2 linked regions of the Sporichthya brevicatena genome follow. The main gene of each other region encodes a partner of the protein of the gene in region 2 in a complex. Links are inferred from orthologs where the notes say so. Each region holds a gene or a part of one and is shown on either strand. Other genes may lie near its edges.

The links.
Region 1: the proteins of trxA (region 2) and ABD401_RS07940 are in contact, whole or in part, in an NMR structure (PDB 2IPA), measured with the Bacillus subtilis proteins. The link is inferred for Sporichthya brevicatena from one-to-one orthologs.

The regions. Positions count from the first base shown.
Region 1 is NZ_BAAAHE010000011.1:79,989-83,251, forward strand. The notes cover bases 5-2,955. They hold ABD401_RS07940 (arsenate reductase ArsC), read left to right. Parts: upstream 5-1,256; coding sequence 1,257-1,655; downstream 1,656-2,955. Other genes in these bases: ABD401_RS07925 (ArsI/CadI family heavy metal resistance metalloenzyme), read right to left, coding at 5-145; ABD401_RS07930 (ArsR/SmtB family transcription factor), read left to right, coding at 240-575; ABD401_RS07935 (aquaporin), read left to right, coding at 572-1,264; ABD401_RS07945 (sulfotransferase family protein), read left to right, coding at 1,668-2,843; ABD401_RS07950 (GNAT family N-acetyltransferase), read left to right, coding at 2,846-2,955. Also shown: more of ABD401_RS07925, read right to left, coding at 1-4; more of ABD401_RS07950, read left to right, coding at 2,956-3,263. UniProt on the Bacillus subtilis protein: Catalyzes the reduction of arsenate [As(V)] to arsenite [As(III)]. In vitro, can dephosphorylate para-nitrophenyl phosphate (pNPP).
Region 2 is NZ_BAAAHE010000018.1:42,822-45,938, reverse strand. What follows is about bases 2-2,806. They hold trxA (thioredoxin), read left to right. Parts: upstream 2-1,144; coding sequence 1,145-1,468; downstream 1,469-2,806. Other genes in these bases: ABD401_RS12205 (N-acetylmuramoyl-L-alanine amidase), read left to right, coding at 1,647-2,806; trxB (thioredoxin-disulfide reductase), read left to right, coding at 71-1,036. In the rest of the region: more of ABD401_RS12205, read left to right, coding at 2,807-2,837; ABD401_RS12200 (GNAT family N-acetyltransferase), read right to left, coding at 2,983-3,117. UniProt on the Bacillus subtilis protein: Participates in various redox reactions through the reversible oxidation of its active center dithiol to a disulfide and catalyzes dithiol-disulfide exchange reactions.

The DNA.
Region 1 (3,263 bases), on a different replicon or contig from region 2:
AGTTGGCGTACCCCGGGCGGCGCTTGGCCGGCTCGGCCCCGAACAGCCGGCGGTAGAACTCCACGGCGGCCTCGAGGTCGGCGACCCGGAGGGCGAGCTGGACGCGGCTGGTGTCGATGGCAGTACTAGCGGCAGTGCTGGTCATGACGGTGCTCCGTTCTCTCGGAATGGTCGAAGGTTGCGCCTTGTTTCGATAGCTGTCAATATCGATACCTGTCGAATTCATTCCCGGGACGGTCATGGAACTTCTGGACGTGAACTGCTGCGCACCGCTGAGCCGCGAACCGCTGACGGCGCGTCAGGCGGTGGATCTGGCCGCGGCGTTCAAAGCCCTCGGCGACCCGGTACGGCTACGCCTGTTCTCCCTGATCGCGTCGCACGAGGGCCAGGAGGCGTGCGTCTGCGAGCTCACGGGCGAGTTCGACGTCTCCCAACCGACGATCAGTCACCACCTCAAGGTGCTGCGCGAGGCGGGCCTGCTGACCTCCGAGCGCCGGGCGAGCTGGGTGTACTACCGCGTCCGGGCCGAGGCCCTCGACGCACTGGGCCGCCTGCTCGGCACTCCGGTCGGATGACAACGGAGCTACGGCGCCGGGCCCTGTCCGAGTTCGTGGGCACGGGCGGGCTGGTCACGGTCGTCGTCGGTTCCGGCATTGCGGCCCAGCGACTTTCGCCCGACGACGTCGGCCTCCAGCTGCTGCAGAACTCGATGGCCACCGCGCTCGGGCTGACGGTGCTGATCCTCGTCCTCGCGCCGGTCAGCGGGGGGCACCTCAACCCCGCCGTCACCCTCGCGGCATGGGCCCTCGACCGGCGTTCGTTCCGCGGGCCGGAGGTGGCCGCGTACGTCTCCGCCCAGACCGCGGGGGCGATCGCCGGCACCTGGCTCGCCCACGGGATGTTCGACGTCGGGGTGCTCACCACGTCGACGCACGCACGGAACGGCGGTCCGACGCTCGTGGCGGAGGTCGTCGCCACGGCCGGCCTGGTCCTGGTGATCTTCGCGCTCGTGCGCAGCTCGCAGGGTCCCCTGTGCGCCCCCGCCGTCGGCGCGTACATCGGGGCGGCGTACTGGTTCACCTCGTCGACCTCGTTCGCGAACCCGGCGGTGACGGTCGGCCGCGCGTTCACCGACACCTTCGCCGGGATCGCGCCCTCGTCGGTGCCCGGCTTCGTCGCCGCGCAGTTGGTCGGCGCCGCGCTCGGCCTGCTCCTGCTGCTTGCCTTGTACCCGACCACCGTGAGAGGTGCCGTTGATGCCTGAACGTCCCAGCGTGTTGTTCGTCTGCGTGCACAACGCCGGTCGTTCCCAGATGGCCGCCGGCTGGCTCGAGCACCTCGGCGAGGGCCGGATCGAGGTGCGGTCCGCCGGGTCCGCGCCCGCCGACCGGGTGAATCCGGTCGCGGTCGCGGCCATGCGGGAGGTCGGGATCGACATCACGGAGGCCGCACCTCGGGTGCTCACCCCTGAGGCCGTGATGGCGTCCGACGTCGTGGTGACGATGGGCTGCGGCGACGCCTGCCCGGTCTTTCCCGGACGGCGGTACGAGGACTGGGCCCTGGACGATCCGGCCGGACAGGAGCTCGCCGCGGTCCGGCGAATTCGGGACGCCCTCCGCGAGCGCGTGGCCGCCCTGGTGGCCGACTTGGTGTGATGTGCTGGAGCGATGACGCCGAGCCTGCGTGCGGCCGCCCTGATGTCGGCGGCCGGTGACCTGCTCGGCCTGCGCGACTTCGGTGACCCGGCGTTCCGGGAGCCGTTCGAGAAGCTCGTCGAGGCCGTGGACTCGGCCGGCACCCTCGACGCGACCTGGGCCGCCGCGTTCGACGCCGACATGACGCGGCTGCTCTGCACCCGCCTCGCGATCGCGGCCGCGTTCACCGAACACCCGGAGATCGCCGACGAGGAGCTCGACGACCCGATCGTCATCACCGGCCTGGCCCGGACCGGGACGACGAAGCTGCACCGCGCGCTCGCGGTCGTGCCGGACTTCCAGCGGCTGCTGCTCTGGCAGGCCCTGTTCCCGACGCCGTGGGGCCCCCCCGGCCCCGGCCCGGACCCGCGCATCGCCGTCACCGAGCAGCAGCTCGCGGTCCTGCGCGAGCAGCACCCGGACATGATGGCCGTGCACCCGGTCGAGGCGACCGAGCCGGAGGAGGAGGTGCTGCTCCTCCAGCTCAGCTTCCGCACCGTCGGCACGCCGTGGGTGTGCCACGGTTACTCGTTCATCGACTGGGTCGTGCAGCAGGACCAGACTCCCGCCTACGCCGATCTCAAGCGCGCGCTGCAGTACCTGCAGTGGCAGGACGGCGGCCGCCGCGGGCGACCCTGGGTGCTCAAGGCGCCGATCCACCTGCAGGCGCTCGAGACGCTGCTCAAGACTTTCCCCCGTGCCACCGTCGTGCACTGCCACCGGGACCCGCAACAGGTAGTGCCGTCCAGCGCGCACATGCAGGAGATCTTCCACCGGGCCTACGGCGCCGACCACGTCACGCTGGACCAGATCGGCCGCAACGTCCTGCTGAGTGCCCAGAGCTGGGAGGCGAACATCGAGCAGCGGGAGCGGGTCGACGCGACCCAGGTGCTCGACGTCGACTACGCGGAGACGTGCTCCGACGTCGGTGCTGTCGTGGAACGCATCCTGCGCAGCCGCGGCACCGAGCCCGCGCCCGCGCTGCTCGACGCCGTCGACGCGTGGGAGCGTTCGCACCCGCCGGGCCGCACCGGCGCACCCGACTACACCCTGGAGCGCTACGGTCTGACGCCTCGTCAGGTCGATGAAGCGTTCGCGACGTACCGCGCGTTCGTCTCCGGCCCCGACAGTCCGCTGCGTCGAGGCTGACGATGGGTGAACACCCGCTGGCGACACTGATCCGCGCCGCGGCGGCCGGGGAGTTCCCCACTGCCGACGCCGGCTGGCGGCGCGTCCCGCCGTGGCGCGACGGGGTCGAGGCCGTCGTCGCGTTCACCGGGCACGCGGTGCTCGCGATCTCCGAGCGGGTCGCCGACGACGAGCTGACCAAGCTCGGCGTCGACGGTCTCGGCGGGGCGCACCACCCGGCCGTGATCGCCGCCCTCGCGGACGGCGGCTGGATCGACAGCCTCGACTCACTGTTCGTCGGCGTCGGGACCGGCGCCTGGGAGGCCCGCGGCACCGGCGGGCACCTCATCGAGCGGCCGGACCTCGCCGGACACCCCCGGGTCGGGTTCGCCCAGCGCGTCCGGGACGACGTCCGCGTCCTCGGCCGGACCGACGCGAGCG
Region 2 (3,117 bases):
CGGTTGAACGCGGTGGACCCCGAGATCTGGGGTCCACCCGCAAGACACCGATACCGGCGAAAGGCCTGGCGTGACTGACGTGCGGAACGTGATCGTGATCGGCTCCGGGCCGGCCGGCTACACCGCGGCGATCTATGCGGCGCGCGCGGACCTTCAGCCGCTCGTGTTCGAAGGCGCCGTCACGATGGGCGGCGCCCTCATGAACACCACCGAGGTCGAGAACTTCCCCGGCTTCGCGGAGGGTGTGCAGGGCCCCGACCTGATGACGGCCATGCGCGCGCAGGCGCAGCGCTTCGGCGCCGAGCTCGTGCCGGACGACGTCGTGTCGGTCGACCTGACCGGCGAGATCAAGAAGGTCTCGACGGCCACGGGCGAGTTCTCCGCGCGGACGGTGATCATCGCCACCGGCTCCAAGTACAAGGAGCTCGGTCTGGAGAACGAGAAGCGGCTGTCCGGGCACGGCGTCTCGTGGTGCGCCACCTGCGACGGGTTCTTCTTCCGCGACCAGGACATCGCCGTCGTCGGCGGTGGTGACTCGGCGATGGAGGAGGCGACCTTCCTCGCGCGGTTCGCCCGCTCGGTGACGATCATTCACCGCCGCAATGAGCTGCGGGCGTCGAAAATCATGCAGCAGCGCGCGCTCGACAACCCGAAGATCACGTTCCTGCTCGAGCACGAGCCGATCGACATCCTCGGCGAGAGCAAGCTCTCCGGCGTCGTCGTCCGCAACACGCGGACCGGCGAGGAGTCCAAGCTCGAGATCACCGGGCTGTTCGTGGCGATCGGCCACGAGCCCCGCTCGGAGCTCTTCGTGGGCCAGGTCGACCTCGACGCCGAGGGCTACGTGCTCGTCCAGCACCCCACCGCGCGGACCAACCTGCCCGGCGTGTTCGCCTGCGGCGACGTCGTCGACCACATCTACCGCCAGGCGATCACCGCGGCCGGCACCGGCTGTGCCGCCGCGTTGGACGCCGAGCGCTTCCTCGCCGCCCTCGAGGGCAACGCCGGTCAGACCGGCGGCCTCGTGGAGGCCTGACCCCCGTCCGCACCCGGTGAATGCCCGCTGAATGCCCGCTGAGTCACCGCGAACTTCCCGCCAACCCCCGCCGGCCATCCGACCGGCAACCGAACAGGAGAACCCCTGATGGGATCGATCGAAGCCGTCACCGACGACACCTTCGCGACTGACGTGCTCGCGTCCGAGGTACCCGTGCTCGTGGACTTCTGGGCGCCGTGGTGCGGCCCCTGCCGCCAGGTCGCCCCGATCCTCGAGGAGATCGCGGCCGAGAACGCGGGCAAGATCCGCATCGTGAAGCTGAACGTCGACGAGAACCCGAAGACCGCGGCCAAGTACGGCGTCGTCTCGATCCCGACGATGAACGTCTACTCCGGCGGCGAGGTCGTCAAGCAGATCATCGGTGCGCGCCCGAAGCCGATGATCCTCAACGAGCTGGCGGCCTTCGTCTAAGTCGTTCGGCTGAGCCGTACGCGGCCTTCACGTACGTCACAACGCCCCGGGTCGGCGCGCCCGGGGCGTTCGCCTGACCCGAGCCGCCACACTGGCTACGCTCGGACGCTGGTCCTGTTTCTGTCCTGATCTCTGTGCGGCAGCCGCCGCCGACCGTGGTGCGGAGGAGGCGAGCGCCTTGGACAACTCGCGGCGTCACCCCGTGCTCCGGCTCGGAGACACCGGTCCCGCGGTGGCGGAGATCCGGCGCAAGCTCGTGATGCTGGGCCTCCTCCCCGATCCCGGTGAGGCCGTTCTCGACCCGGACGAGGCCGTCTTCGACGCCGCCTGCGACCGGGCGGTCCGGCACTTCCAACAGCAGCGGGGGCTGAACGTGGACGGCCTGGTCGGCCGGGAGACCGCAGAGGCCCTCGAGGAGGCCCGCTACCGGCTCGGGGACCGCGTCCTGTCGCACCAGGTCAGCCGCCTGCTCCGCGGCGACGACGTGGCCGCCCTGCAGCGCCGGCTGCTCGACATGGGCTTCAACTGCGGCCGCGTGGACGGCATCTTCGGCGCCGACACCGCGCAGGCCCTCCGCGAGCTGCAGCGCAGCCTCGGCGTGACGCCGGACGGCACCTGCGGCCCGGAGACCTTCCGCGCGCTGGACCGGCTCGCCCGCACCGTCACCGGCGGCCACCACCAGAACCTGCGGGAGGCCGAGGCGCTGGCCCGCTCCGGACCCCGGCTCGGCGGCAAGGTCATCGTCATCGACCCCGGCCACGGCGGCCTGGACCACGGCAACGTGGCCAACGGCCTCACCGAGGCGAGCATCGTCGAGGACCTCGCCGCCCGCGTCGAGGGCCGCCTCACGGCCACCGGCGTCCAGGCGTACCTGACGCGCGCGATCAGCGCCCGCCACTCGCGGCGGACCAACGTCGACGACGAGTCGCGCGCGATGTTCGCCAACGAGGCCCGCGCGGACCTGTTCATCTCCCTGCACGTCGACTCGCACGCCAGCCCCCTGCCGAACGGTGTCGCCACGTACTACTTCGGCACCGACCGCTGGGGGCAGTCGAGCGCCACGGGTGAGCGGTTCGCCGAGCTCGTCCTGCGCGAGATCGTCGCCCGCACCGACCTGCTGAACTGCGGGACGCACGGCAAGACCTGGGACCTGCTTCGCCGGACCCGGATGCCGGCCGTCCGCCTCGACCTCGGCTACCTGACGAACCCGGGCGACGCTGCGCGCCTCGCCGACCCGTCCTTTCGTGACGTGGTCGCGGAGGCGATTCTCGTGGCCGTCCAGCGGCTCTACCTGCCCCCGGAGGACGACGCTCCGACCGGCGCACTGCGGGTCGACAGCCTGTGGGCGGAGTCCGGCTCCCGCTCCTGATCAGGACGCACGAAACCCTTGTGACACAGGGACACTGACGTGACGTCAGTGACTCATGCCCGCTGTTCTGACCGCAATTCAGACGCGGTTCCGTCGCGATCTGACGGAGCGTCGGAGCGGCACCCCTCGATGCCCTGATGACCCGTCAGACCGGCCGGAACACCGGTTCCGGGGCCATCGACCCGAGCAGCCGCTCGAGGGCGACCTCGACGTCCTCCCGCCAACTCAGGGTGCTCTTGATCTCGAGCCGGAGCCGGGGGTACCGATGGTGCGGCCGGAC